4 regions of the Pantoea sp. GW821-FHT03E06 genome follow, and region 1 is predicted to be linked to each of the others. Evidence: riboswitches for the same ligand, from Rfam matches in the RefSeq annotation. Region 1 holds a riboswitch; each other region holds the start of a gene.
The links. A riboswitch is a leader RNA that binds a small molecule or an ion and turns the genes downstream of it on or off. The one in region 1 is predicted to bind thiamine pyrophosphate.
Positions count from the first base shown of each region.

Region 2: linked by a shared signal. The riboswitch ahead of thiM (hydroxyethylthiazole kinase) and the one ahead of AC07WB_RS22005 (FAD-dependent oxidoreductase) in region 1 are both predicted to bind thiamine pyrophosphate.
Region 3: linked by a shared signal. The riboswitch ahead of AC07WB_RS19970 (LuxE/PaaK family acyltransferase) and the one ahead of AC07WB_RS22005 (FAD-dependent oxidoreductase) in region 1 are both predicted to bind thiamine pyrophosphate.
Region 4: linked by a shared signal. The riboswitch ahead of thiC (phosphomethylpyrimidine synthase ThiC) and the one ahead of AC07WB_RS22005 (FAD-dependent oxidoreductase) in region 1 are both predicted to bind thiamine pyrophosphate.

Region 1 is NZ_JBWKUG010000002.1:541,393-549,054, forward strand. Features, by position in the region: gene AC07WB_RS21985 (ABC transporter ATP-binding protein) at 1-312, opposite strand, end outside; gene AC07WB_RS21990 (HesA/MoeB/ThiF family protein) at 309-1,274, opposite strand; gene AC07WB_RS21995 (thiazole synthase) at 1,286-2,044, opposite strand; gene thiS (sulfur carrier protein ThiS) at 2,048-2,245, opposite strand; gene AC07WB_RS22005 (FAD-dependent oxidoreductase) at 2,229-3,173, opposite strand; TPP riboswitch at 3,302-3,421, opposite strand; gene AC07WB_RS22010 (6,7-dimethyl-8-ribityllumazine synthase) at 3,714-4,151, shown strand; gene AC07WB_RS22015 (MFS transporter) at 4,249-5,559, opposite strand; gene AC07WB_RS22020 (MFS transporter) at 6,009-7,241, opposite strand; gene AC07WB_RS22025 (ROK family protein) at 7,439-7,662, opposite strand, start outside.
Region 2 is NZ_JBWKUG010000001.1:2,742,844-2,750,505, reverse strand. Features, by position in the region: gene AC07WB_RS12865 (GNAT family N-acetyltransferase) at 1-150, opposite strand, end outside; gene ahpC (alkyl hydroperoxide reductase subunit C) at 465-1,028, shown strand; gene ahpF (alkyl hydroperoxide reductase subunit F) at 1,100-2,668, shown strand; gene AC07WB_RS12850 (hypothetical protein) at 2,737-2,940, opposite strand; TPP riboswitch at 3,176-3,271, shown strand; gene thiM (hydroxyethylthiazole kinase) at 3,305-4,090, shown strand; gene thiD (bifunctional hydroxymethylpyrimidine kinase/phosphomethylpyrimidine kinase) at 4,087-4,887, shown strand; gene fbaB (class I fructose-bisphosphate aldolase) at 5,035-6,087, shown strand; gene AC07WB_RS12830 (GntR family transcriptional regulator) at 6,178-6,864, opposite strand; gene AC07WB_RS12825 (mannitol dehydrogenase family protein) at 6,963-7,662, opposite strand, start outside.
Region 3 is NZ_JBWKUG010000002.1:73,681-81,342, forward strand. Features, by position in the region: gene AC07WB_RS19950 (helix-turn-helix domain-containing protein) at 1-775, shown strand, start outside; gene AC07WB_RS19955 (AAA family ATPase) at 919-2,712, shown strand; gene AC07WB_RS19960 (hypothetical protein) at 2,714-3,832, shown strand; gene AC07WB_RS19965 (DksA/TraR family C4-type zinc finger protein) at 3,880-4,146, opposite strand; TPP riboswitch at 4,283-4,409, shown strand; gene AC07WB_RS19970 (LuxE/PaaK family acyltransferase) at 4,509-5,591, shown strand; gene AC07WB_RS19975 (acyl-CoA reductase) at 5,588-7,036, shown strand; gene AC07WB_RS19980 (3-oxoacyl-ACP reductase) at 7,114-7,662, shown strand, end outside.
Region 4 is NZ_JBWKUG010000001.1:260,873-268,534, reverse strand. Features, by position in the region: gene AC07WB_RS01235 (YjaG family protein) at 1-131, opposite strand, end outside; gene nfi (deoxyribonuclease V) at 194-862, opposite strand; gene hemE (uroporphyrinogen decarboxylase) at 865-1,932, opposite strand; gene nudC (NAD(+) diphosphatase) at 1,972-2,745, opposite strand; gene rsd (sigma D regulator) at 2,834-3,340, shown strand; TPP riboswitch at 3,579-3,679, shown strand; gene thiC (phosphomethylpyrimidine synthase ThiC) at 3,769-5,691, shown strand; gene thiE (thiamine phosphate synthase) at 5,688-6,335, shown strand; gene AC07WB_RS01200 (aminotransferase-like domain-containing protein) at 6,490-7,662, opposite strand, start outside.

The DNA.
Region 1 (7,662 bases):
CAGCGCGCGCGGACGATCTGCTTTTTCACCGCCCAGGCGCGCCGATAGCATCACGTTTTCCAGCACCGTCAGCCACGGATAGAGCAGATCCTGCTGCCCCATCCAGGCGACATTGCCGCGTAAACCCTGCACCGCGCCCTGTTGCGGCTGAAGTAACCCCGCGATTAAGCGCAGCAGCGTGCTTTTGCCGATGCCGCTGCGTCCCAGCATCACCGTGGTTTTGCCGCCGCGCAGTCGCAGATTCAGCTGCTGGCACAGCGGTTTATCGCCCCAGCTAAAGCTCACGTCGTTGAACACAATGTCGTGGCTCATGGGCGATTTGCCGCCAGAATCGCCAGCTGGTTAAAGCCACGCTGCGCCAACACTGCGGCGGCCTGCGCGGCACGAATGCCACTGGCGCATACCAGCACAATGCGCTGCTGCGTCGGTGGCTGCCATGTGGCGATCGCCTGCGGCAGAATGCGCTCAACGCCCTCTGCGACGCTGACTGGCGCTTCTTCATGGCTACGCAGTTCGACAATGCAGTCATCCGCCGCCAGCAGCGGCCGATCGATAAACGGCACCGCCTGTTGCGGTTCTTCGGCCTGATCAAAGCGGAACGGGCGAAAGTGCCAGTTAACAAAATCGCAGTTCACCAGACAGCCAAGCGGCGATGGCTGCAGTTCGAGCAGCACGCTGAGCGCCATCTGCGCCTGCATTGCGCCCAATGCGGCGACCGCCGGCCCCATCACGCCGGCGGTGTTGCAGTCCGCAGCGGAGGTCGGCAGGCGCGGAAATACCGCGCGATAGCTCGGCGATCCGCCACAGAAACCGCCCACGTAACCTTGTCTGCGTAACACCGAGGCGCTGATCAGCGGGATGCCAGCTAGCATGCATGCATCGGAGAGCTGATAGGTGACGGCAAAATTATCGGCGGCGTCGATCACTAGATCGCACTGCGCCAGCGCCTGCTGCATATTGCTGGCGCTCAGCGACTGCTGCAGCGCGTCGATCTGCACCTCGGGATTACGCTGCTGCAAAGCCTGCTGAGCGCTGAGCACCTTGGGCTGGCCGATATCCTGCAGCGTAAACAGCGTTTGCCGATGCAGGTTATGCAGCGCCACTTCATCGTCGTCATAGAGCCGAATATGGCCGACGCCCGCGCCCACCAGCTGCGGCAGCAGCGTCGCGCTTAACCCACCGGCACCCACCACCACTACGCGCGCGTTGCGCAGTTTGCGCTGCCCGTCTTCACCCACTTCCGGCAGCATCATCTGGCGTTGATAGCGTTCCATATCGCCGCCCATCAGTTGAGATTTGCCAGGCCAAAGATGGGCGTGGAAGCACTCGCCATATTACGCTTTTCCATTAATCCGGCGCGACGGGCCGCCTGTCCGGCTTCTATTGCCAGACGAAATGCGTTTGCCATCTCGATCGGATCGCCCGCTTTGGCGACGGCGGTATTCAGCAGGATGCCATCGAAGCCCATTTCCATCGCCTGCGCCGCCTGTGACGGCGCGCCAATGCCGGCATCAATGATCAGCGGCACATCGCTAAACCAGGCACGCATCGCGCGCAGGCCGTCGATATTGCGCAGTCCCTGGCCGGAACCGATCGGCGCGCCCCACGGCATCAGCAGCTCGCAGCCTGCCGCCAGCAGTTTTTCGCCAACGATCAGATCTTCAGTGGTGTAGGGAAACACCTTGAACCCGTCTTCGCTGAGAATGCGCGCCGCTTCCACCAGCGCGAACGGATCGGGCTGCAGCGTGTCGGCGTGGCCAATCACTTCCAGTTTGATCCACGCGGTATTAAACAATTCTCGCGCCATATGCGCGGTGGTGACCGCCTCTTTCACCGTGTGACAGCCGGCGGTATTCGGTAACACGCGAATGTTGAGTCCGGTCAGCAGTTCACGAAATGCCGCGCCCGCAGCACCTTCACGCCGCAGGCTAACGGTGATGATTTCAGTGCCAGACGCGGCAATCGCCTGCTGCAAAATGGCGGGCGAAGGATATCCGGCGGTGCCGAGCAGGAAGCGCGATTGTGGGTCAACATCGTAAAACATCGTTTAGCCTCCCTGCATCGGTGACAAGACTTCGAGCTGGCAACCTTCATCCAGCAGCTGCGTGTCGTAGTGGCTTTTGGGCACAAAGGTGCCATTAAAGGCGGTAGCGACGCAGGCCACATCAATTTGCTGCTCGATCAGCAGTTCGCTCAGGCTTTTTGCTTCGGTGCTGATAGCGCGCCCGTTAAGCTGAATAATCATAAGATTGCTCTCCAGATAGGCGCTGCATCAGCTGTTCAGCCAGCATCGGTGCCAGCAGAAAACCGTGGCGATACATGCCGTTGAGATAGAAGGTGTGATTTTGATAGTGAATATCCGGCAGATTGGCCGGATAGGCCGGACGCAGCCCGCTGCCGCTCTCAATTACCCGCGCCTCCGCCAGCGCCGGATGAATGGCGTAAGCGGCACTGAGTAACTCCATCATGGCGCGGGCGCTGATTGGGCTGGCGTCATCGCTCTCAATCATGGTAGCGCCGAGCATAAAATGCCCGCCGCGACGCGGCACCAGATAGCAGGGAAAACGCGGATGTAGCAGGCGAATCGGACGGGAGAACTGCACCTCATCGCTGTGCAGAATCAGCATCTCGCCGCGCACGGCGCGCAGGCGCGGCAATTCGGGCGCGGCATGAATGCCACGGCAATCGATAATCTGGCCGCTCGGCGCATGCGAGTTGAAGGCTACGCCGCGCGCAATCAGCTTCTCACGCACTTCCTGCAGCGCCAGGCGCGGGTCGAGGTGCGCTTCCCGAGCGAAAAACAGACCGCGCGCAAAGCGCCCTTCCAGCGCCGGTTCAATCGCACCAGGTTCAACCCATTGATGCTGCTCGGTCATGCGGGCAAAGCGGTTAAGCTCCTGGCTGTCGCGCGGCGGCGCCACCACCAGCGTTCCCTGATGTGCAACGCTGCTGACGCGCTGTTGCCACCACGCGGCGGCGTGCTGTCCAAGGGTTATCACCTCACGCGGCGCGCTTTCGGCTTCACACCAGGGCGCCAGCATGCCGCCGGCATACCACGATGCCGGGCGCCGCGATGCATCGTCGATCACCTCAACGTCTTCGCCGCGCTCTGCCAATAATGTTGCCACGCACAAGCCGGCCACGCCGCAGCCTAGCACGCTCCAGCGGCTCACAGCGCAGGTTCCATGATGTTCAAAAAGGGGAAATTCACATCGGCCTCTCAGTGTTGACTGAGACCCGCAGATACAGGTGAAGGGAAATGGCGCCACGATCGAGCTTGCCTTAGCGCCAGACAGCCAAGCTAACAGACTGTCAGTCTTCCTACGCCAGTATCAACTGGGTCAGGTTCAAAGGGTCGCTAAGCCGCGCAGTGCGCTATTAGCCTCTCAGTCTCTGTGGCGAGACTCCCCCGACGCGTCTATTTGTATTGCAGGCGATGGTCGCCGTCAAGCGCGGAATAACTGCATTAAGGGTGTGGTTAAATTGTCTTCTCCATACTTAAACCCATCATACTTCGAGCTGCAGGTGCGTTGGCTGCGCGTGTCCACCCCAGTCACATACTTCAGTATGCTCCTGGGGATGAACCCACTTGCCGCCTTCCTGCAACTCGAAGTATGACGGGTTTTGCGTCGGTAGATTACAAACGTAACATATGGTATACAAACACATTATTTTATGAGCAAGAACAAATTACAGGTGATGTCGAAATAACCATGAACACTATTAAAATTGCATTTATTAAAGCCGGATGGCACAAAGAAATTGTCCATAATGCCCTGGTAGGTTTCGAAAAAGAATTAGCCGATCAATCTATTGCCGCGGAATTAAAAGTGCTGGAAGTGCCTGGCGCATTTGAAATGCCGCTGTTGGCTAAGCGTTTGGCTGAAACCGGCAAATACGATGCAATTGTCTGCGCGGCGCTGGTGGTGGATGGCGGCATCTATCGCCATGATTTCGTTGCAGCAGCGGTGGTTGATGGCCTGATGAATGTGCAGCTCACCACTAACGTACCGGTGTTTTCCGTTTCATTGACACCGCATAACTTCCAACCGGTAGACGTCATCGAAAACTTCTACACCGAGCATTTCATCAAGAAAGGCAAAGAAGCCGCACGTGCTGTGCTGGCTATTCATAATCTGTCGATTGATTGAAACGTTAAAAAGGGAACACCTTATCAGGCATTCCCTTTTTATTTATTCTGACTTTCTATTGTTCATATTCAGAATAGTGCCAACCTTGCCAGCTTCACTATTTGGCACTCATCAAACGATCGTCCTTCATATGTCTGCGCGGTTCTGAAGGGTTAATATCACACTCTTTTGGCAACAACAGCGTAAAGATCCCCGCAATCACCAGCGAACCCGCCAGCCAGCAGATTGCCACGTTTTGGCTATAGAGCAGCGTCATGATGCCAACTAAGTACGGCCCACAGAATCCCCCCAGATTGCCAAGCCCATTAATCACGCCGCGTGCGCTACCCGCCACTTCCGGCGCAGCGATACGTCCGGGAATAGACCAGAACGGACTGGTCGCTGCTTTCAGGAAGAAGCCGCATACCACCAGCGCGATATAGGCGGCAACCACGTTCTCATGCAGCACCACCGAAGCCAGCAAGGCAGCAGCGAAGCAGAACAGCGAGACCATTACCCACAAACGTCGCTTACCGGTGCGATCGCTCAGCCAGGAAATCGCATAGATACCGAGCACTGTCGCCACAAACGGAATGGCGGCCAGCAGGCCGACGCCCGCCATGTTGGTGCCGGTGAGATTTTTCAGGATACTCGGCAGCCACAGCGTGTAACCGTAATCGCCAGTTTGGTAGAAGAAGTTAAGCGCCACGAGCTTCATCAAACCTGAATTACGGAACACCGCTTTTAACGGGGCTTTACTAAGCGGTGCTTTTTGGCGATGTTGCGCCTTTTCACGCGCCAGTTCGCGCAGCAAATACGCCTTTTCACGTGCGGGTAACCAGCGCGCCTCTTCTGGACGATCGGCGATTACCAGCCACCACACCAGCAGTACAGCGGCAGAAAGCAGACCTTCAATAATGAACAACCAGCGCCAGTCCAGCACGTTAATGATGTAGCCGGAGATCGGTGCGGTAAACATGCCGCCCAACGGCGCAAACATCATTACAAAAGCATTAGCGCGTCCCAGCTCCTTTTCTGGAAACCAATTGCTGACCATGGTTAACACTACCGGTAACATGCCACCTTCCGAGATACCCAGCACGAAACGCAGCGCCAGCAGCTGATAATGGTTGGTAACAAAGCCGGTGGCGATAGACACCACCATCCATGCTGCCAGCGACCACGCAATAAAACGTTTACCGCTGCCATTTACGGCGATACGTCCACCTGGCACTTGCAGGAACAGGTAGCCGATAAAGAAGATGCCACTTACCACACCCGCCATTTGACTGCTGATCGCCAGATCTTGATCCATGCCGCCAGGCAGCGCAAAGCTGATGTTGACGCGATCCATGAATGAGACGATGCAGGTAATGAGAATGGGGGCGATAACGCGATACCAACGCGTTCCGGGGATTTTTTCTTGCATGCTGCCCTCTCCATGTTAAGCCGGGTTGCTTAGGTTCAAGGCTTTCTATTAAAGAGAGTATGGGAATAATTATTGCGATCTTAATCACTGCAATTAATGTTAAGAAATTGTGTTACTTACGCTGTGATCGTGCGAGCAAATTGGCGTGACTATAAAAGCATCGTATTGGTATTTATAGAAATAATACGTACTCGCCCTTATAGAACCATTAATTTTTTCTATTTTTTTAGCAGCGCAACGCAGAACCCCAAGACAGGTCTGGTAGTTATTTGTCCAGGGTGGGAGCAGTAATTCGCATCGTTCGGGCTGGCATATCTCCCACATTCGGAGGGAGACTAATAGGATATTTGTAACGTTTTTGTAGCAGAAGCTTTCATGATTTAACCAGGTGCGCATGAATGCGCACCCTACAAAACAGTAGGGTCGCCATTCATGGCGACCCTATGATGTTAATGATTATCGTGGGCAAAGGTGATGGATTTCCGCCGCGCATCACGTACCGCAACACCATGAATCAACAGACCTAGCACCGCCAGAATCGCGCCCACCCAACCGGTTGACTGCCAGCCTAAACCTGCTGAGATCGTGACGCCACCTAGCCACGCACCTAACGCATTGGCCAGATTAAATGCCGAGTGGTTCATCGCTGCCGCCATGGTTTGTGCATCTCCCGCCACATCCATCAACCGAATTTGCAGCACAGCCGCCAGCGCGACCATGGTGCCAACCAGCATCACGTTGATTGCACCCGCCAGGGCATAATGTGCAGCAAACACAAAGGCGCTAAGCACCAGAAACGACCACACCAGCAAAATACGAATCGTCTTTTCAATACCGCGATCGGCCAGACGACCACCCGCAATATTGCCGATAATCATGCCTAAACCAAATAGCGCCAACACGGCAGGAATCCAGCTCACCGGCATCTGTGCCAGTTCGGTCATAGTGGGTTTGACGTAGCTAAACACCGAGAACAATCCGCCGCTGCCTACTGCACCAATCGCCAGTGTGAGCAGCACCTGCTTGCGCGTTAGCGCTGACAACTCACGCAGCGGGCTGGCATTTTTATCACCCGCTACGTTGGGTACCCACAGCCACACCAAAAGCAACGTGACCAGCGCCAGACCACCCACAATGGCAAAGGCATCTCGCCAGCCAAACCATTGACCGATGGCAGTGACCGCCGGAACGCCCAGCAAATTAGCAATGGTCAAACCAAATAGCACCATCGATACCGCTTGCGCACGCTTTCTGCGCTCGACCAAACCGGCCGCTACCAGCGCAGCCACGCCAAAGAAAGTGCCATGCGGAAAACCGGCAAGAAAACGCGCCAACAGCATCGAGTAGTAGCCAGGTGCCACCGCGCTCAGCAAATTTCCGGCGGCAAACAGGCCCATTAACGTCATCAGAAAATTACGACGTGAGGCACGCGCACCCAAAACGGCCAGCAGCGGCGCGCCAATTACCACGCCGAGAGCATAAATACTGATCAGATGCCCGGCGGAAGGGATCGACACGTTGAGGCCTTTTGCTGCATCGGGCAGCAGGCCCATAATCACGAATTCGCCGGTCCCAATGGCAAAGCCACCGGTACCCAGCGCGAACAGCGCTTTCAGCACGCTTTTGCGCGGCAGCGATGCCTCGCTCAGCAGCTGAGTAAGTTGAGGTTGTATTGATGACATGAGTTTTCCGAACCACAGGTGAAGAACTCAGCCAGCATCGTGGGTGCATTGAACAGCAACCATCGTCGTAACTGAGTTAAGTAAGCGGCATATGATAGCGCAATTATGTGTTAATGGCTGGGGTAACGCTGCCGCATTGGTCGCTATGAATGGCGACGCTACGACGTAGGGTGCGCATTTATGCGCACCGGGTAACATTATCCATGACGTTGTCGGGCCAACAGCGCGGCGCCCATCATGCCGCCATGATGCGCGAACGCTCCAGGAACCACTAAACGCTGGCGCGTACTGCGCAACACATAACCCTGCACCGCCTGATCTAACGCCTCGATTAACGGCACCACAGAAGCCAGCCCGCCGCCCACCACCACGCGTGATGCGCCGGTAATGTTAATGGTGTACGCCAGCGGCTGGCCAACCA
Region 2 (7,662 bases), on a different contig from region 1:
CACCAATACGGTTTCACCCAAAATCACCGCATCAAAATCTTCTAATTGCCAATCATCGCCAGCCAGCCACGTCCAGTTATGGCGACGCGCGGCCAGATATAGCGTGCGCAGAAAAGGGCGATCGGCTTCTTCAAAAGAACGTATTTGCACTCAACAACTCCATTCTCGTGATTTGCAGGTGCGCATAAATGCGCACCCTACGAAATCCTCACGGGTCAAATGTAGGGGCGCCATTCATGGCGACCAGTTAATGATTAAGCCATCAGTCAAAAGTAGCAGTTTCACGCCGAAAAGATAAAGCCTGTCAGAACAACGGCTTTTTTGTGTAGAATGCCCGCGCGAGCCGCATGAAATCTGGCGTCGGCGCTTTGATAGCTTTTGGTTATCTGATTGATAACGTCTGCATATTAGAAGTTGGCCCGAAAATTCTGTAACTTGCATCACATCTTTTAACGGAGGTCACCATGTCCATCATTAATACCAAGATCAAACCATTTAAAAACGCAGCGTTCAAAAACGGCGAATTCATCGAAGTCACCGAGAAAGACGTTGAAGGTAAATGGAGTGTTTTCTTCTTCTACCCGGCTGACTTCACCTTCGTATGCCCAACCGAACTGGGTGACGTTGCAGACCATCATGAAGAGTTCCAGAAACTGGGCGTAGATATCTACTCTGTTTCTACCGACACGCACTTTACCCACAAAGCCTGGCACGGTTCTTCTGACACCATCGCAAAAATCAAATACGCGATGATCGGTGACCCAACTGGCGCGCTGACCCGTAACTTCGAAATCATGCGTGAAGACGAAGGTCTGGCAGACCGCGGTACCTTCATCGTTGACCCGGAAGGCATCATTCAGGCGATCGAAATCACTGCAGAAGGCATTGGCCGTGATGCATCTGACCTGATCCGCAAAGTGAAAGCAGCACAGTACGTGGCTTCTCACCCAGGCGAAGTTTGCCCGGCAAAATGGAAAGAAGGCGAAGCAACGCTGGCTCCATCACTGGACCTGGTTGGCAAAATCTAAGCCAACATCACGCCATTCGATCTTTCTCTATCGGGTGCTACGGCACCCGATTTTCATGACAGGAACTCACTATGCTCGACACCAATTTAAAAACCCAGCTCAAGGCTTACCTTGAGAAATTAACGAAACCGGTTGAGTTGATTGCCACATTGGATGATGGCGTTAAATCGGCAGAGATCCGTACTCTGCTGGTCGATATCGCGAGCTTGTCAGATAAAGTCAGCTTCCGTGAAGAGAACGATCGTCCGGTGCGTAAACCCTCTTTCCTGATTACTAACCCAGGCAGCCAGAGCGGTCCGCGCTTTGCCGGTTCGCCAATGGGCCATGAATTCACTTCACTGGTTTTAGCCCTGCTGCAAACCGGTGGACACCCTTCGAAAGAAGCGCAGAGCCTGCTGGATCAAGTGGTAGCGCTGGAAGGTGACTTCCATTTCGAAACCTATTATTCACTGTCGTGCCACAACTGTCCTGACGTGGTACAGGCGCTGAACCTGATGGCGGTACTGAATCCGCGCATCAGCCATACCGCGATTGATGGCGGTATGTTCCAGAACGAAATCACCGAACGCAACGTGATGGGCGTGCCAGCGGTATTTCTGAATGGCAAAGAGTTCGGTCAGGGCCGTCTGAGCCTGGCGGAAATCGTCGGTAAAGTGGACACCAACGCCGATAAACGCGCGGCGGAAGAGCTGAACAAACGTGATGCCTATGAAGTGCTGATCGTCGGCAGCGGCCCAGCGGGCGCAGCAGCGGCCATCTACTCGGCACGTAAAGGTATTCGTACTGGCCTGATGGGCGAACGCTTTGGTGGCCAGGTGCTCGACACCGTCGACATTGAAAACTACATCTCCGTGCCGAAAACCGAAGGCGCCAAGCTGGCTGGTTCATTGCGCGCTCACGTTGATGATTACGACGTGGATGTGATTGATACCCAGAGCGCCATTAAGCTGATTCCTGCGGCGAAAGAGGGCGGTCTGCACGCGATTGAAACCGCATCCGGCGCGGTACTGAAATCTCGCAGCATTATCATTGCCACCGGGGCGCGCTGGCGCAACATGGGCGTACCGGGCGAAGAGCAGTATCGCACCAAGGGCGTCACCTATTGCCCGCACTGCGACGGTCCGCTGTTCAAAGGTAAACGCACGGCGGTGATCGGCGGCGGTAACTCAGGAGTTGAAGCGGCGATCGATCTGGCCGGCATTGTTGAGCACGTCACGCTGCTGGAATTTGCCAGCGAAATGCGCGCCGATAAAGTGCTGCAGGACAAACTGCGCAGCCTGAAAAACGTCGACGTAATTCTGAATGCGCAGACCACGGAAGTGAAAGGTGACGGTAGTAAGGTTACCAGCCTGACCTACATCGATCGTAATAACCAAACCAGCCATGAAATCGCGCTGAGCGGTATCTTCGTGCAAATTGGCCTGCTGCCAAACACCACCTGGCTGGAAGGTGCGGTTGAGCGCACTAAAATGGGCGAAATCATTATTGATGCCAAGTGCGAAACCAGCCTGAAAGGCGTATTCGCCGCCGGCGACTGCACCACGGTGCCATATAAGCAGATCATCATCGCCAGCGGTGAAGGTGCGAAAGCCTCACTCAGCGCCTTTGATTATCTGATTCGTACTAAACCGGCTGAATAATTTTTGCGATAGCCACGCAATAGCCCCGTAACCTGTGTTGCGGGGCTTTTTTTTATCTTTATACGTCCTTAGCCTAACCAGCGTTTTGCTTCGGCATCGCTGATATCGCGGTAATAGACTTTATGCAGTCGTTCACCGCAGCTTTTGCATTGTGCTTCTACATGAGTAGAAAAATAGTGGCGACCCGCTGGCGAAATTGCGCCTTTACGGGATATTTGGACGTTGCGCCATCGATGTGCATGCGGAATAAAGCTGAAGAATTTTAATTTCATTATCGCTACCGGATTGGGGTGGGCGGTGTCTGTCTTTAAATCCGGGATGCCATTAGGCCGATTTTCAAGCGAGATGGGCTTGATATTTATCAAGCGTTATTCAGACAGGTCTCGATTTTAAGGTGGTGCGGCGTGGAACGTCCTCGTTTGCTCAGGATGAATGAACGAGGCATTCACTGATTTACAAGCTCTGATGCTGCCATTATCCTGTCTGCGGCATGAAGCAATACATTCATGCTATGACTCGGGGTGCCCCTGTAACACAGGGCTGAGATACACCCGCTGACCTGATCTGGATAATGCCAGCGTAGGGAAGTCAGATGCCTGACCGCATTCGCCTTCTTGATCGCCGGTTGGGAGCTTTATGACACAGCCTAACCTTCTCTCCACTGCGCAACTCGCGCAATCCTTGCTCCTCCTGCGACAGCAAGCGCCACTGGTGCACTGTATGACCAACGACGTGGTGCAAACCTTTACCGCCAATGTATTGCTGGCGCTGCACGCTTCTCCGGCGATGGTGATTGATGCTGAAGAGGCCGCGCAGTTTGCCGGGTTTGCCGATGCGTTATTGATAAACGTCGGCACGCTAACGCGCGATCGTCGAGACGCGATGTTAGCGGCGGTGCAGGCCGCGCAAAAAGCCGGCACGCCGTGGACGCTGGATCCAGTTGCGGTCGGCGCATTAACTCTGCGCACCGAATTCTGCCAGCAGCTGCTTGGTCTGCATCCGGCGGCGATTCGTGGTAACGCTTCAGAAATTCTCGCCCTGGCTAATCAGGCAACGGGCGGTCGTGGCGTGGATAGTCTGCATCAGGCCGATGCCGCGCTGAGCGCTGCGCAACAGCTGGCGCGTGACTATGACACTGTCGTCGCCGTAACCGGCGAAGTGGATTACGTTACCGATGGCACTCAAACGTTGGCGATCCCCGGCGGGAGTCCGCTGATGACGCGGGTGGTCGGCACCGGTTGCGCGTTGTCGGCGGTGGTGGCGGCTTTCACCAGCTTACCGGGCGAGCGTCTGCTGCATGTGGCCGCTGCCTGTCGTGTGATGTCGCTAGCCGGTGAAATCACGGCGCGTCAAGTCGAGGGGCCGGGCAGTTTTGCGTCGGCTTTTCTTGATGCGCTCTGGACGCTGGAGATGACAGTATGAAACGCATCAACGCATTAACCATCGCCGGTACCGATCCAAGTGGCGGCGCCGGTATCCAGGCCGATTTGAAAGCCTTCTCCGCGCTGGGCGCGTATGGCACCAGCGTCATCACTGCGCTGGTGGCGCAGAATACCTGCGGCGTGCAGTCGGTTTATCGTATCGAACCCGATTTTGTTGCCGCGCAGCTCGATTCGGTGCTGGACGATGTGCGCATTGATAGCGCAAAGATCGGCATGTTGGCAGAAACGGCGATCGTTGAAGTGGTGGCCGAGCGGCTGAAACGCGCCAGCCTGCCGTTTGTGGTGCTGGATACGGTAATGATTGCCAAAAGTGGCGATGCGCTGCTGTCGCCGGATGCGGTAGCCAGCGTACGCGAACTGCTGCTACCGCAGGTCTCGTTGATCACGCCGAACCTGCCGGAAGCCGCAGCACTGTTGGGGTGCGCTATGGCGCAGGATGAAAAAACCATGCTGCAGCAGGGCGATGCGCTGCTGGATCTTGGCTGTGAGGCGGTGCTGATGAAAGGGGGACATCTTAGTGATGCCGAGAGCCCGGATTGGCTGATCACCCGCGCGGGACGCCAGCGTTTTACCGCGCCGCGCGTCAATACCCAACACACGCACGGCACCGGTTGTTCACTCTCAGCGGCGCTGGCCGCACTGCGGCCACGGCATAATGATTGGGCGGCGACGGTGGCTGAAGCCAAAGCCTGGCTGCAGCAGGCGCTGCTGCATGCCGATTCGCTGGAAGTGGGCAAAGGCATTGGGCCAGTGCACCATTTCCATCAGTGGTGGTAGGGCGTAACGCCAGATTGCCGCTTTTTCACTGCGAATCCGTCTGAAAAATGGAGTCAGCAATTTGCCAGCCTGCGGCATTCCGGTCCAGGCTGTTGGGGGGGAATCGACAGGTGTCGGTTCCAATCCAGCCATTTATCAGGAGCGAACATGACGGACATCGTACAGTTATTGGGCAAAGAGGCGGATAGCCTTCTTCAACATCGCTGCATGACCATTCCAGCGGACAGCCTCTATTTACCCGGCGCGGATTATGTTGATCGTGTGATGATCGACAACAATCGTTCTCCTACCGTATTACGCAACATGCAAACCCTGTACAACACCGGACGTCTGGCGGGCACCGGCTATTTATCCATTCTACCGGTCGATCAGGGCGTGGAGCACTCGGCGGGCGCATCGTTTGCTGCCAATCCTGCCTATTTCGATCCGAAAAACATCGTTGAACTGGCGATTGAAGCCGGTTGCAACTGCGTGGCGTCCACATATGGCGTTTTGGCTTCGGTTTCGCGTCGCTACGCGCACCGTATCCCGTTTATGGTGAAGCTGAACCATAACGAAACCCTGAGCTATCCAACGCAATACGACCAAACGCTGTATGCCAGCGTGGAGCAGGCGTTTAATTTAGGTGCGGTAGCCGTTGGCGCCACCATCTATTTTGGCTCTGAACAATCACGTCGGCAGATTGAAGAGATCTCTGCGGCGTTTGAACGCGCACACGAGCTGGGAATGGTAACGGTACTGTGGGCCTATCTGCGTAATGATGCATTCAAGAAGGAGGGGGTAGATTATCACGCCAGCGCCGATCTGACCGGCCAGGCCAATCATCTGGCGGCCACCATCGGTGCGGATATCGTTAAGCAGAAGATGGCTGAGAATAATGGTGGCTATAACGCCGTGAAATTTGGTCACACCGATGAGCGCGTGTACAGCAAACTGACCACGGAAAATCCGATTGATTTGGTACGTTATCAGTTGGCGAACTGCTATATGGGGCGCGCAGGTTTGATTAACTCAGGCGGTGCTTCTGCCGGTGAAACCGATATCGCTGAATCGGTGCGTACGGCGGTGATCAATAAGCGTGCGGGCGGTATGGGGCTGATCCTTGGCCGTAAAGCGTTTAAGAAGTCGCTGAAAGAGGGCGTGCAGTTGATTAATGCGGTGCAAGATGTCTATTTGTCGAAAGATGTGTCGATTGCGTGATTGCGTGAAAGGTCAGCATAAATGCTGACCCTACAACACATTGAATATTATGCATATCGTAGGGTCGCCATTCATGGCGACCTCTTAGCATTAAGGCGCCTCAAACCACTCGCTGTTGCGCTCGGCGATGGGCGTGATGGTCAAAATCATTTCCTGTAAATGGCGGCGCATCGCGCTTTCAGCGGCTTCAACATCATGCGCTTTCAACGCATTGAAAATATCTTCGTGCTGCTGAATCAACCGTTCCGGCGGTGAGACTTCACTCAGCGTCAGAAAGCGTACGCGATCCATGGTGGCTTTAATATTTTCCACCGTTTCCCATGCCAGCAGGCAATGGATCCCTTCGGCAATTAAGCGATGGAACTCATCGTCCAGCGCTAAAAAAGCCTGACTGTCATGCCGTTCAGCGGCCAAACGCTGCAGCTGCAGATTGTGCTCCAGCGCCATCAGTCCCGCTGCATCAATCTCCTGCGCGGCGCGGCGGACGACAGCAATCTCTACCGCTTCACGGATAAAACGGCCGTCGGCCACGCGCTGAGCGGAAATCTTGCGCACGAAAGTGCCGCGCTGCGGTAAAACCTGTACCAATCCAGCTTCGGCCAGTTTAATAAAAGCTTCTCGTACCGGCTGACGGGAAACGTTAAAGCGCGCCGACACTTCCTTCTCCGACAGCAGCGAGCCCGGATGAATGACACAGGTCACGATATCTTTACGCAGGTAACGATAGATCTGCTGATTTACCGGTTCGCTGGTGGTTATGGTATAGGCAGTCGACATGCAGCAATATCCGTATTACGGCTGGCATGTGCCAGCCCGATGAGAAAGGTTCAGTCTAATCAGCACGCTGCGTCTGCGCTACTCATTTATGAAGGCGCTTAGCCTTGTGTGACAAGGGCATGCACCGTGGCGCGCGCGCCCTGATTCACTAACTGCTGATAGAGCTCGGTCACACGGGTGACAAAGGCGGTGTGCTGCAGCAGATCGTCGCCGAACACCGCCTTCAGCCCCAACAGCGCTTTGACGCGCGCTGCGCCTTCCTCACTGTTGGCCACGATGTCCGCCAACCGATCTTTCAGCGGATCACGGATCTCAATCGGCGCGCCTTGCTCGTCCACACCGCTGACATAGCGCATCCAGCCAGCTACACCCAGCAGCAGATAATCGCATGAGGTGCCGTTGCGCAGATGCCAGCGCACGCTATCGAGCAAACGCTGCGGCAGTTTTTGCGTGCCGTCGGTGGCGATCTGATAAGTGCGATGCTTAATGGCGCGATTTTCGTAGCGTGCAATCAGTGAGTTGGCATAGGCCTCGAGATCGACGCCTTGCGTACGCAGCGTAGGTGCCTGATCCTGCAACATCAATGCACGTGCCGCCTGGCGATAGCTGGCATCAGCCATGCAATCGCTGATGTGGTCGTAACCGGCAAGAAAGCCAAGATAGGCGAGGAACGAATGGCTACCGTTCAGCATGCGCAGCTTCATCTCCTCAAACGGTAATACGTCGCTGACCAGCTCCGCGCCGGCGTTTTCCCAGGCCGGGCGACCGTTTACGAAGTTGTCCTCAATCACCCATTGA
Region 3 (7,662 bases), 470 kb from region 1:
GGATGGCGGACTTGAACTGCTGGAAGCCGCGGGCACCATTGTTATTCCTGGTTGGCGTAGCGTGCATGAGCCTGCATCGCCCCGGCTGATTGCGGCGTTACAGCAAGCGCACAGCAAGGGGACGCGCATTGTTTCCATCTGTGCCGGAAGTTTTGTATTGGGAGCGGCCGGATTACTGGATGGAAAGCGTGCCACGGCCCACTGGAATAGCACCGATATTTTGGCGCAAAGGTTCCCGGCGGTTCACGTTGAGCATGGCATGATTTATGTCGATGAGGGCAACATCATCACTTCAGCGGGCGGTGCGGCGGGTGTCGATTTATGTCTGCACCTGATTCGAAGGGATTATGGTATTGAAGTCGCCAATCGTACCGCCCGCAGAATGGTGACGCCGCCGCTGCGTGAAGGCAATCAGGCGCAGTTGCTTCAGCAACCGGTGCCGCAGCGTCAGGCAAAAACGCTCTCTCCGCTGCTGGATGATTTACGCGGCAATCTGAATACGCCGCTGGTTATTGAGCAGCTGGCCAGGCAAGCCGGTATGAGTCGACGCACGTTTTTGCGTCGCTTTCATGATGCCACCGGTACCACACCCGGCGAGTGGATGTTGAGCGTTCGTCTGGAGAAAGCCTGCGCGCTGCTTGAGAGCGGCATGCTGAGTATTGAGCGGGTAGCCGAGCAGGCCGGTTTTGGATCGCCCGAAACGTTGCGCCATCACTTTCGGCAGCGGCTTAACACCACGCCGACTAAGTGGCGCAAGGCGTTTAGTGCGCGTTAACGAATTAAATGATATTGATCGTCTTAATCAACGAAGTTTTTTAAAAACTTGACCTGCTTATTGAACTTATTATTGTCGTCAGAAAGACTTATCTTGGTCAAACAATACCACTTTCGAGCTTACAAGCGTAAAAGGACGTTTAAATGGAATTATTGTTTATCTATGTAAAAACAGTCAGAGGTCAAAGTTACGACCTGGAGTTTGCATTTAATGGATCTTATAAGGTCGCTTACAATAAAAAAGATAAAAAAATAGATATTGGCCCTAATGATAATAGTGCCTCAGGTTTGTTTGATAAACATATAACCAATATTAACGCAGTGGTAGGGAGGAATGGTGTAGGTAAAAGCACACTTTTGTCACTTTTAGGTCTGCAAAAAATAGACCGTAGGTTTGAGCTTTCTCCCGCTGAATGGTTTGCAGTTTACCACCTTGAAGATGATCTCTTTGCGGTTGAGGGATACAACTCTGAATTGCTACTTTGCAGTCCCATCCAGGTCGAAAAGGATTTTATTTTCTATTTTAACGAAAAAAATCCTGGTGCCATATATCAGTGGGATCTCAATGCCGAGAAGATAAATCTCTTCAAAAATCAATCTGTTGTGTTGCATTTTGCGGAAATGAAAAAAAGGAAGCCTAGTTTTCAGGAGGATGCTAATATCTCATTTAAAAGAGATTATTTATTAATCGAAAATCAATGGGTGTATAAATACCTTCTTGAAGAATATGCCGAGTTAGATGATAGAGTTAAACATGATCATGTGAAACTCTTTATTCCTTCACGGTTTTCATCTTCCGACATCAGTGATTTAGATAATATTCTTCTATATGATGAATTGGATGGATTTTATACAAAGGAAAGGATTTATCAAAGAGGTATTAAAAAATTCGATAAAATAAAAAATGGCAAACACTTGTTTATATTGCATATGCTTGAAATGCTGATTAACGAACACATGTTATTAAGCTCGAAAGACCCTTTTCCTGACAGCATTGATCAATCAATAGATAAAAAAATTGCTGCAAAATTTATGGTTTATAATAATAACTTGTATAGCGGTAAGCTTAATGATTATCCTGGAATAAAGTATTTTCTATTAGATAGACTTTATGAATTTGTGAATATCGCCGACAAGGTTCATGGGATTCCTACTGAAATGGATTGGAGCGCTATTGTCAATCTTCTGGAAGAATTCCCGGAGAATTATTTCACTTATAATAATAACGAGTGCTGCTTAACCATAACATTAGGTCAGTATGATAGTAGGGTTTTTGATTTGCTAACGTTACGCAGTAAAGGCTGTATAGTTAATCCTTTCAAAATTAAGTTCCCGGAAAAAAGTGATGGTGAGTTTTCAATTATCAAGATCATGGCTTCGATATACAGCAAAATAGAAACTAACCTTGAGTATGGTAGAATAAAATTCCTCATATTAATTGATGAAATAGATCGGCATTTACACCCCGAATGGAACAGAACGTTTCTTAGTCGACTGCTTTCGGTATTAAATAAGTATAAAGATACGGCAGGATTTCAAATAATAATGACAACGCATTCACCGTATCTTATTAGCGATTTGCCGAAAGAGAACATCCTGAGAATCTCTCGAGTGAGTGATAGCCTGTCCGTTTCTCACTCTAACTTTGGTTTCGGCAGTAACATCTATGACATTATTAATGATAGCTTTTTTTTAGATTCGCCCATTGGAGAATTTGCTAATACGAAAATAGCAGGGTTAATTGCTTTCATTAGGGGTGAGAACACCGCAGAATATACTGTAAGTAGTGCCAGAAATGTAATTGACTTAATCGGTGATCCATTAATAAAAAACAGGATTTTACAAATGTTTCATTCTACATTTGGCGAGAATGAAAGCACTTTAGCTGAGATTGAAAAACTTGAAAAACGTATTGCGCAATTAAAAAAGGAGCTTTGAAATGATCAATCTCGCCAGTACGCCATTTGATGATGAAAGTTTCGTTAAGAATTACATCGATCTCATTTCAAAAAAGATGACCTTACCAGCCAGCAAGCGGTTAACCATTAAGCATAAATTACTTACTCTGCCAAATAATGTGTCGCTAGACAATGATTTTATCGAAGTTATCCTGACTAACCCTTTTGACAACAATAATCTTAAAGGGTTGAAAGGAGAATTATTTATCTCCGGGTATTTATTGTTGAAAGATTTTTTAATCAAAGGGAAAGCGTATTTTGATTATGTTAAACGCCAATCTCTTGTGAATGTAAAGAATCATGAAATGAAGGGCATTTACCGTGACCTCAGAGGTAACAGTATTACTCCGCTGATTGGGCTGGTAAACGCAAATCTTATCGATGATGCCAAAAAAAGTAATGAAAAGTACTGGGCGTTTTATGATCTGATTCTTAAAGAATTAAAATTAATTAACGTTAATTTCGAGGAGGTATTTGATTATTCTTTTATTGATAAAGAAACGAGGTATAATATTATTCAAAAAATAAATGTCCCAATCTGTCCTTATTGTAATAGGCAGTACATCGAGACTTACAAAAAAGACAAACAAGGCGAAGCCATCGCGCAATTGGATCATTTCTATAATAAGTCAGTATTTTCTTTATTCTCCTTGACGTTAGCTAATTTCATTCCTTCTTGTGCATACTGCAATACGATCTTGAAAAGAGATTTTCTTTTTCCCTATAAGTATCCTTACGTTGATAAAAATAATGATGATGTCATCTTCCTCATCAACACAGAGAGTGTTAAAACTGTTTATCATCCAAGTGACATATCTATCTCATTAAATAAAGCCAATGATTATTATCACCAGCTTTCATTCTTCAATGCGGCCGAAATATATGAAAACCATAAGCAGGATGTTGCTAACCTGCTCACGAAGTCAAACTTATACAATCAAAATTATAAGAAATCGTTGGAGGGGATTTTAAAGGAAACGATCACCGATAGTCAGTTGAGGGTAATGCTTTTCAACACCACCATTGAAGACGGTGTTATATCGGCCACGCCACTCGCAAAGTTAACAAAGGACATTTTATTTTCAAAGGACATATTTTAGCGTCACTGGGGGTATGTACTTTTCTTGTTGGGGAGATCATCTTTTGATTACCTTAGCTGGCTATCTTTACTGCCGCGACGGTTGTAACCGCCAATCGCCGCCTGTTTTTTATCGATGTTACTCTGACAATTTACACAGTAACGCACGCCCTTTAACGCCGCACGGCGCGCTTCCGGGATGGGAGCGCCGCACTCGTCGCAAAACTCGGCGCTTTCACCGTGTCCGAGATGACTGCGCGCCCGTGCCACTGCATCATCTACCGTGGCATCAATTTGTTTGTTTACTGCACCATCATCAGACCAACCGCCCGCCATATTTCACCTCTTACGCAAAGCCATGAACTAAGTATAAGGCAACATGCAATAAATGCCGGTCAGGCAAAGATGCCGTGCAACATCAGCCGTCTTTTTACTCCTATTGACACATCATCAGGCGCCATCCTAGACTGCGGCTTGTTCCAAGGGGTGCCCTGTTAGGGGGCTGAGATTCTACCGGCTGGTGTTTTTTACTGGCATCGTAGTGACCCTCCGAACCTGATCCGGCTAATACCGGCGTAGGGATGCGGAACCGCAGGGCTTGCACGCCCTGATTCCATCTTTGTGCTTTGTAGCGGACAGTTCGCGCTCTTCGGGTGATGCCGGGGAGTTTTAATGCAATCGCAAAGGTGGCTACGAACATGACCGAATCGGCAATAATCTCAACGTTGCTGGCTTTCCTCCAGCGCAGCGACAGCTCGGATGACGATTTCAACCAGCTGGCCCTCGAAATCTTCGCCTATCAATTCGCCCACAACCAACCCTATCGCCGCTTCGCCATCCAGCGAGGACGCACGCCGCTGACGGTCAAACACTGGCGCAATATTCCGGCGATTCCGATTACCGCTTTCAAAGACTTTACCCTGAGCTGTGGCCCCATCGAAGCGATGCAGGCTGTTTTTATGACCAGCGGCACCACCGGTACAGTCAAAGGTCGCAGCTACCATCCAACGCTGGACGTTTGGCAATGTTCGATGATGCTGAATTTCCGCCAGCGCTTTATGGCAGGCGTCGATCGCATTCGTATGGGGATTCTGTTTCCGGATACCGTCGCGATGCCGAACTCCTCGCTGGCGACATACCTGGCGCTGGCGGTACAGGCCTTTGGTACACCCGCAAGTGAAGTGATGGTGGGTGAACACGGCCTCGACGTGGAACGCGTATTCGCCGCGCTTGAGCAGGCTGAACACAGCGGTGAACCCTATGCGCTGCTGGGTGCCAGCTACAGCTTTGTACCGCTGCTGGACGAAATGCAGCGCCAGCAGCGTCGTTTCTCCCTTCCCGCCGGCAGCCGTATTCTTGACACCGGCGGATTTAAAGGCCAATCCCGCGAGGTTGCCGCAGAGGCATTTTACACATCGCTTGCCAATGCCTTTGGCATTCCACGCGCGCAGTGCATCAACATGTACGGCATGACGGAAATCAGCACGCAATTTTATGACGAGGGCAATGAAATCTGCCCGCCGGTCAAATCCGGCCCGCACTGGATCCGCACGCGTGTTGTGAACCCATTAACCGGCGACGACATGCCCGATGGCGAAGTTGGCGTGCTGGTACATCACGATCTGGCCCATTTCAATTCCGTTTCCGCTTTGCTGACGGAGGATGCAGGCATCATCGTGCCTGGTGGTTTTCACCTGCTTGGACGGGTAAACGGCGCGGATGCAAAGGGATGCTCACTGACCATGGAAGATTTTCTGGCTGCCGCGCAGGTGAATCCGTGAAAGAAGTGGCGGGGCATCTGCCGGGCTTATGCGCCAGCGAAGTGCAATGGCACACGCTGCGATTTGGTCAGGGTAGTGAGATCGTGGAAGTGGATGTTCCGGCGCTGGACGAAGCGCAAATCATCGCGCTGACTGCCCGCGTACGCGCCAATGCGCGCGCCTATCTGCATCAGCTGAGCGTGGCGCAGATCATCACCATTATTGATGAAGCGGTGGCGCGACTGCTGGATCGCACGCATCCCTTGCGCATTAAGGCCGAAAAGCTGCTGCCGATCGTGACGGGCTATGACGCAGACATGGTGCGCCTTGGCCTCACCGGTTATCTCAAGACATTTCGCCAGCCGCAGCTTAAGCGCTTTCTGGCGGAGGACTTCGCCCATCCGCAGATGCTGGATGATTTTCAGCCACGGCCCAAAGGCGGTTTTGCCCGTGCGTTTGGCCCGGAACTCCTGCTGCATATCTGGGCTGGCAATGTGCCGGGCTTACCGCTGTGGAGCCTGATTTGTGGTTTGCTGGTGAAGGCCGGCACCATTGGCAAATTACCCGGCAATGAACCGCTGATGGCGAGCTGGTTTGCGCAGCTGCTGGCCGAAATCGATCCTCAACTTGGCGCGTGTCTGGCGGTGGTTTGGTGGCAGGGCGGCAGCGCGGAAACTGAGCCGACCTGGTTACGGCAAGCGGATGTGGTGCTGGCCTATGGTGGCAACAACACGCTCGCCGCCATTCAGCAGCGTTTGCCTGTCACCACGCGTTTCCTGCCGCATGGCCATAAAATCAGCGTTGGGCTGGTAGCCGCCTCGGCGCTCAATACCCGTCAGGGCGCACAACTGGCACGACGCGTGGCTTATGACGTGATGCGTTACGACCAGGCCGGCTGCTACTCGCCGCAGATGTTGTTTGTCGAGCGCGGAGGAGCGGTGTCATCGGACGAATTCGCCGCCTATATCGCGCATGAACTTGCCGCGTTGGCACGTAAACATCCGCGCCGCCCACTGGCTATTGAAGAGATGAACAGCCTCGCGGCATGGCGTAATGGCGAAGAGATGCGTGCGCTGGCGGATGGCCGAACGCTTTACGGCCATCCCACCGACGGCTGGGCGGTGGTGAGCGTGGCACAAGCGGAAGCGCTGTTACCTTCCGCACTCGGACGCACGCTGAAAGTGGTCGCCGTTGATGCGCTGGAGGAGGCCATACAGGCGTTAGCGCAGCAGCGCCAGGTTCTCCAGACGGCAGGCGTGGCTGCAACGCCTGCCGAACTGTTTCGTCTTTCCGCTTTGCTGGGCCAGGCGGGTGTTACCCGCATTACGGCGTTCGGTGACATGACGTCGCCTGAAGCGGGCTGGCATCACGATGGCCGTTTTAGCCTGCTTGATCTGGTCACTATCACCGAGATCGAGCAGGGCGCAGAGGCGGCGGCTGAACGATTCGCGCCCTATGCAGACTGATATGCGTTTTGTAGGGCGCGCATTCATACATACCCAGACACCTCTAAGATTCACATCCCATATTTCAGGAGCCTTTAATGAAATTCACTAACCGTACGGTGCTGGTTACCGGTGCAAGCCGGGGTATTGGCGCTGCCCTTGCCAAAGCCTTCGCCGCGGAAGGCGCTTTTGTGGTGGTCAATTATCTGCGCAATGCAGACGCCGCCGCTAGCGTGGTTGAGGCGTGCCGGTCGCTGGGCGGCGAGGCATTAGCCATCGCGGCAGATGTCACCTCTGAGCAGCAGGTCAACGCCATGATGGAGCAGATCGTCAGCGCCACCGGCTGCCTTGATGCCGTAATCAACAACGCCTTTGCCCCCTATGTGTTTGATACCGACCATCGCCAGCGTTTCTGGGAAACGCCGTGGTCAGCCTATCAGGCACAGTTCGATGGCTCGGTCAAAGCCGCCTATAACCTGTGCCAGGCGGCGCTGCCGCTGATGCGCGCACGGGTGCGCGGCAGCATCGTCAATATCGTCAGTGATCTGGTGGCGCGTCCTTCCGTGCCTTATCACGATTACATCACTGCGAAAGCGGGGCTGATCGGTTTTAGCCGCACGCTGGCCACAGAACTCGGCCCGCTGGGG
Region 4 (7,662 bases), on a different contig from region 1:
TCGGCGAATTCAGTCTGCTGACAGAAAGCCCAATAGTTGGGGAACATACGCTCGCAGAGGCAGGCCATGAAGGTCATATGCTGCCAGCTTTCCAGCTTCGCCAGACGCAAATGGACGGGGTTTTGTAACATCAAACTTACTCTCAATAGGTTAGCTGGCGGCAGTGTACCGCAAAAGCCGGGCGCAAACAGCGTTAACGCGAATTTTGCCAGCGCAGAAAAGCCGGGCGGCCTGAAGCGACAGCATCAGCCCAGCGCGTGGGTTCAGGCAGGCGGTAACCCGCCGTACAGGCTTCTACCCAATGCAATGCGCTATCGAGGCTGACGCGATGACCCGTGGAGATAAATAGCGGATTACAGCGCGCTTTACTGCGCCATACCCAGCCAATTTGTTCACCCTTATCGATCAACGGCTGGCGACTGCCCGGCTCGGCAGCCAGATCAGCAAAACGTCCGCACAGACGCTTCTTCGCCACACCAATGGTCGGTACATCCACCAGCGAACCGAAATGCGCCGCCACGCCAAGCCGACGTGGATGAGAAATACCATGGCCATCCACAAACAGCAGATCGGGCTGCTGGGAAAGCTGCTGCCAGGCTTCCAGCAGCGCGGGCATTTCGCGGAAAGATAAGAAACCCGGGATGTAGGGCATGGTGGTCGCCACGCGCGCAATGCGATGTTCCACCAGCGTTAAAGAAGGATACTCGAGAATAACCAGGGCAGCGCGCGTGACCTCGCCGCCCTGCTCAAAACCGACGTCGGCGCCACCAATGAAGCGCGGCGGCAGCACGTCGAAATCATCCTGCCGCACCACATCAGCAGCGCGTTGTAACTGTTCCTGGCGTAATGCGGCTAAATCCATGATTAACCTTGATGGTACGGACGAGACAAGCGATGCACTGCTTCCACAAATGCACCGGCATGCTCTGGCGGCACGTCGGGATGGATGCCGTGCCCCAGGTTAAACACATGGCCTTCACCCGTGCCAAATCCTTCAAGGATCCCTGCCACTTCCTGCTCGATACGCGCTGGCGGTGCATACAGCATGGAAGGATCCATGTTGCCCTGCAGCGCCACTTTGTCACCAACACGACGACGCGCATCAGCGATATCGGTAGTCCAGTCGAGTCCCAGCGCATCACAACCGGTCGCGGCAATCGCCTCCAGCCACTGGCCGCCACCTTTGGTGAATAGCGTAATCGGTACGCGACGACCTTCGTTCTCGTGCAGCACGCTATCGACGATTTTGTGCATGTAGTACAGCGAGAATTCGCGATAGTCGCGACCAGTCAGTACGCCGCCCCAGGTATCGAACACCATGATTGACTGCGCGCCGGCTTTGATCTGCGCATTCAGATAAAGAATGACGCTGTCCGCCAGCTTATCCAGCAACTTGTGCAGCGTTTGTGGATCGGCGTACATCATCTTTTTGATTTTCGTGAAGGCTTTGCTGCTGCCGCCTTCCACCATATAGGTTGCCAGCGTCCATGGGCTACCTGAGAAGCCAATCAGCGGCACTTCGCCTTTCAGATTGTGACGAATCGTACGCACCGCGTTCATCACATAGCCGAGCTCTTGCTCAGGATCCGGTACCGGCAGCTTGTCGACATCGGCGCGACAGGTGATCGGATGGGAGAAACGGGGGCCTTCGCCAGTTTCAAAGTAAAGCCCAAGTCCCATCGCATCGGGAATGGTGAGGATATCGCTGAAGAGGATCGCCGCGTCCAGCGCATAGCGACGCAGCGGCTGCAGCGTAACTTCACATGCCAGCTCAGCGTTCTTACACAGTGACATAAAATCACCGGCTTCAGCGCGCGTGGCTTTGTACTCCGGTAAATAACGCCCGGCTTGTCGCATCATCCATACCGGCGTGACATCTACCGGTTGACGTAACAGGGCGCGCAGATAACGATCGTTCTTCAGTTCACTCATAATAGGCTCTCTCATGCTAAGGCCGGCAGTGTAGCATTTTCACGCCGCGCTGGCGCGACACAGGGCAACGGTATCTTCGATCAGGCGACGCGCAACCGTGCCTGGCGGCGGCAACAGTGGCAAATCGTCATAGCGATACCAACCGGCATCGAGCAACTCTTTGCCGTCGTGCTGCAAGTCACCGCCAGCGTATTCGGCCATATACGCCATCATCAGTGAATGCGGGAACGGCCACGGCTGCGAAGTAACGTAGCGCACGTTTTTCACCCGCACGTTGCTCTCTTCCATCACTTCACGCGCCACCGCTTGTTCTAAGGTTTCGCCCACTTCGACGAAGCCCGCCAGCACGGTGTAAATGTTGTTGCGATGACGGGCATGATTGGCAAGCAGAATCTCATCGCCACGGCGAATGGCCACAATAATGCACGGCGCAATTTGCGGGTAATAGCGCTCGCGGCAGTGATGACACAGACAAGCGAACTCGCGCTTGCTGATATGCATTTCATGGCCGCAATAGCCGCACCAGCGATGCGATCGATAGAACTCCGCCAGCTGCACGCCGCGCCCGGCGATCTGGAACAGACCGACATCTTGATCAATCAGTTGGCGGACCGAGCCCATGCTGTCTGGACGCGCTTCCCGCACGAGCCAGACGTTTTCGCCCTGCCATTCGCCAATCAAAATGCCGTGGCTGCCACTGAGTCCAAAATCGGTGGATAAGCCATGCGGCAGTTCGCCCTGCGGTAACCAAAGTTTTTGCTCATGGCTGACAATCCACCATCCAGCGTCTAAGCTTGAGATCTCACGTTGCATCTTAATCGTTGTCCTTAGCGTTAAACCGCACGCTGAAACTCTAATATTAAGTGTGTAATAAACAACTATAACCTACCTGGAGCCCCATATGCTTAACCAGTTAGATGACCTGACAAAGCGTGTCGGCGGCGGAAATGAATTGGTTGATTCATGGTTGCGCGCCCGTCGACAGCTGCTTGTCACGTACTACGAGCTTATTGGCCTGAAGCCACAAAAAGATGCGTTAACCGCGCTGGATGAACAAGCGCTGGATGCATTTTGCCACAATCTGGTGGATTACCTTTCTACCGGTCATTTTAGCGTGTATGAACACATTATTAGTGAGATGCAGGGTGATAACCCCTTAATGGCTGCCGCGCAAATTTATCCGGCACTTGAGGCGAACACTGACCGCATCATGCAGCTCTACGACAGTCATTTGCAGCAAGCGATTAACGACGATAACTGTGTCGATTTTCAGCAGGCGCTGTCCGAAGTCGGCGAAGTGCTGGAATCGCGCTTCACGCTGGAAGATAAGCTGGTACAACTCGCCTGGGATAACCAGCTGGCGCATCTACCGGTTGCCAATGACAGCGTCATCGCCCGCCCGGCCTGAATGCCCGCAGTTGTAAAAAACTTGTTATTCGAGAAAAGCCCTCTTATGCTAAATGGGCTTTTTTTATGAGCCTCTTCCAGAAAAATGAAGAGTCAGGTTTTGCGATATAAGCGTAGCGTGCGCAGCCAGTTTGCACTCGGACAGCGCGCAGGGACCGGAGCGTACACGAAGTACGTGACGGCCACGAGCACTGCCCAGGTGCAAAATGGCAAGCAAAGTAGCTTATATCGTAAAACCCAACACCTTGTCGGAGTGCCCTTAGGGGCTGAGACCGTTAATTCGGGATCCGCGGAACCTGATCAGGTTAGTACCTGCGAAGGGAACAAGAGTAGATATCATCAGCACGATGTCGGCTTATGCCGTTATCGTATCTGTTACTCCTTCCGAACTCTGGGCAAGCAACTTCCAACTTTTATAGGAAATTTGCTATGTCTGCTAAAACCTCTCGTCGTGAACAACGTGCTCAGGCGCAGGAATTTATCGATTCCCTCCAGGGAACCGCTTTTCCGAACTCAAAACGCATCTGGATCACCGGCAGCCGCGCGGATATTCGCGTGCCCATGCGTGAGATTCAACTGAGCCCAACGCACACCGGCGGCAGTAAAGACGATCCACAGTATGAGCCGAATGAACCGGTGCCGGTATACGACACGGCCGGTGCTTATGGCGATCCTGAAGCCACGATCAATGTGCATCAGGGGCTCACCAGGCTGCGCACCAACTGGATCGAAGCGCGCGGCGACAGCGAAACCATTCACCAGCTGAGTTCCCGTTACACCCAACAGCGTCTGGCAGATGAAGGCCTGGATCATTTGCGTTTTGAGCATCTGCCACAGCCGCGCCGCGCCAAAGTGGGTCGCTGCGTTACCCAACTGCACTATGCACGTCAGGGCATCATCACGCCGGAGATGGAGTTTATTGCGCTGCGTGAAAACATGGGCCGCGAGCGTATTCGTGGTGAAGTGCTGCTTCAGCAGCATCCCGGTCACAGCTTTGGCGCCAACCAGCCGGAAAATATCACCGCGGAGTTTGTCCGTCAGGAAGTGGCCAGCGGCCGCGCCATCATCCCTGCTAACATCAACCATCCCGAATCCGAACCGATGATCATTGGTCGCAACTTTCTGGTGAAGGTGAATGCCAATATCGGCAACTCGGCGGTCAGTTCTTCGATTGAAGAAGAAGTGGAGAAACTGGTGTGGTCAACGCGCTGGGGGGCAGATACCGTGATGGATCTCTCTACCGGACGTTATATCCATGAAACGCGCGAATGGATTCTGCGTAACAGCCCCGTGCCGATTGGTACGGTGCCGATTTATCAGGCGCTGGAAAAGGTGAACGGTATTGCCGAAGACCTCAACTGGGAAATATTCCGCGACACGCTACTGGAACAGGCGGAGCAAGGCGTCGATTACTTCACTATCCACGCTGGCGTGCTGTTGCGCTATGTACCCATGACGGCTAAACGACTCACCGGCATTGTGTCACGCGGCGGATCAATCATGGCGAAATGGTGCCTGTCGCACCATACCGAAAGCTTCCTGTATCTCCACTTCCGCGAGATTTGTGAGATCTGTGCTGCCTACGATGTGGCATTGTCTTTGGGCGACGGCCTGCGTCCGGGCTCAATTCAGGATGCCAACGACGAGGCGCAATTTGCCGAGCTGCATACGCTAGGCGAACTGACGAAAATTGCCTGGGAATATGATGTGCAGGTGATGATTGAAGGTCCGGGCCATGTGCCGATGCAGATGATTCGCCGCAATATGACCGAGCAGCTGGAGCACTGCCACGAAGCCCCTTTTTATACGCTCGGTCCACTCACTACCGATATCGCACCCGGCTACGACCACTTCACTTCCGGCATCGGCGCGGCAATGATTGGCTGGTTTGGCTGCGCCATGCTGTGTTACGTGACGCCCAAAGAGCACCTCGGTTTACCGCATAAAGAGGATGTGAAGCAGGGGCTGATCACCTACAAGATCGCCGCACACGCTGCGGATCTGGCGAAAGGCCATCCGGGCGCGCAGATTCGCGATAATGCGATGTCCAAAGCACGTTTTGAATTCCGCTGGGAAGATCAGTTCAACCTGGCACTTGATCCGCATACCGCTCGCGCCTACCACGACGAAACCTTGCCGCAAGAATCGGGAAAAGTGGCGCACTTCTGCTCGATGTGCGGCCCCAAATTCTGCTCGATGAAAATTACCCAGGAAGTCCGCGAATTTGCCGCCCGTCAACAGGTTGAAGCTCAGACCATCGAGGTGGGCATGGCGCAAATGTCGGATGCCTTCCGCAATCGTGGCGGCGAGTTGTATCACGCTGCCGATACCCTAAAAGAGGAAAAAGTATGACTGACGCCTTTCCTGCCACCGCCCCAAAACTGGGGCTGTATCCAGTAGTTGATAGCGTGGAGTGGATCGCGCGCCTGCTGGAAGCCGGTGTGCGCACTATCCAGCTACGCATTAAAGATTGCGAGGATCATGAAGTTGAAGATGCAGTGCGCGAGGCGATTGCACTTGGCAAGCAGTATCGCGCACGCCTGTTCATCAATGATTACTGGCGCTTAGCGATCAAATATCATGCTTATGGCGTACATCTTGGTCAGGAAGACCTCGATGTTGCCGATCTGGCGGCCATTCGTCAGGCTGGATTGCGCTTAGGTTTATCGACGCATGATGATAACGAGCTGGATCGCGCACTCGCGCTGCGCCCTTCTTACATTGCGCTCGGACATATCTATCCCACGCAAACCAAAGACATGCCATCAGCCCCGCAGGGCGTGGTGGAATTGAAACGCCATCTGGCACGTTTGCAGGACATGCCAACCGTGGCAATCGGCGGTATTTCACTGGCGCGCGTACCTGAAGTGCTGGCAACGGGCGTCGGAAGTATTGCCGTAGTGAGCGCAATTACCCAAGCGCCAGACTGGCGTGCGGCAACGCAGGAACTGCTGGCATTGGTGGAATCTGGAATCCAGCCCGCAGAAGAGATGTAAGGTGTTGTGAGTAAGAGTAATAAGCTGGAATGCATTATGCATTCGCTGGATGTCGCATCTGGTGCCATTTCGCAACCACGTTAAAGTGTGCCTGCCCGCTGTCGCTTGCAGCGGGCCAGGGCTGGTCCTAACCTCTCCCAGCCCTGCCTTTCTTTTAAACAGTCAGGGAGGAGGTATGCACAGTTTCTATATTACAGGCCAACATGGCACGCTCCACTGCTGCACCGAGCTGGGCTATCGCCTGCTCTGTATGCTCATTCATTGGCAATCCGTAATTCAGGCGCAGGCAATTGCGATATTTTCCCGAGGCCGAAAACAGCGATCCTACCGCAACCTGGATATTCAGCTCCCGCAATTCGGTATTCAACCTGACCGCGTCAAACGCTTCTGGCAGCTCGATCCACATCAGGAAACTGCCCTGTGGCCGCGACACACAAATACCGCACGGGAAATAGTGGCGTACCCAGCAGTTAAAGGTTTCGTAGTTGCGCTGATAAACCTGGCGCATACGACGCAGATGCGGCAGATAATGGCCAAGGCGAATAAACTCTGCCACCGCATGCTGCGGCTGCGTCGCCGTGGAACCAGTACTGATGTATTTCATATGCAGTACGCGATCGCGATAGCGTCCCGGAGCGACCCAGCCGACGCGCAGTCCCGGAGCCAGTGTTTTAGAGAAAGAACTGCACAGCAACACCCGCCCATCACTATCCAGCGATTTAATCGTAACCGGGCGCGGATATTCCCATGCCAGCTCACCATAGACATCGTCTTCAATAATCGCCGCATCGAAACGCTGCGCCAGCGTCAGCAGCGCGCGCTTGCGGGGCTCAGGCATAATAAATCCCAGTGGATTATTGCAGTTCGGCACGACAACCACCGCTTTAATCGGCCACTGCTCAAAGGCGAGTTCCAGTGCTTCCAGGCTAATGCCCGTCACCGAATCCGTGGGGATCTCAATGGCGCGAATGCCAAAGCCGCGCAGCGTCTGCATGGTGCCGTGAAAAGTGGGCGATTCGACGGCAATGATGTCGCCCGGCTGACATATCGCGCGAATGGAAATCGACAGTGCTTCGTGGCAGCCAGTGGTGATAACAATATCGTCCGCCGTGAGCTGACAACCACTGTCGATCGTCAGCCGTGCGACCTGTTCGCGCAATGCCGCCACGCCCAGCAAGCTGTCGTAGTTGAGTTGATCAACATCCTGCTTTTGCGCCATGCGGCTCTGTATTTTCCACAGCGGTTTCAACGTTGGCTGGGTCAAATCGGGCATGCCGCTGCCGAGCTGCAACACATCGCTGTTAGTGCGGCTACTTAGCAACTCCAG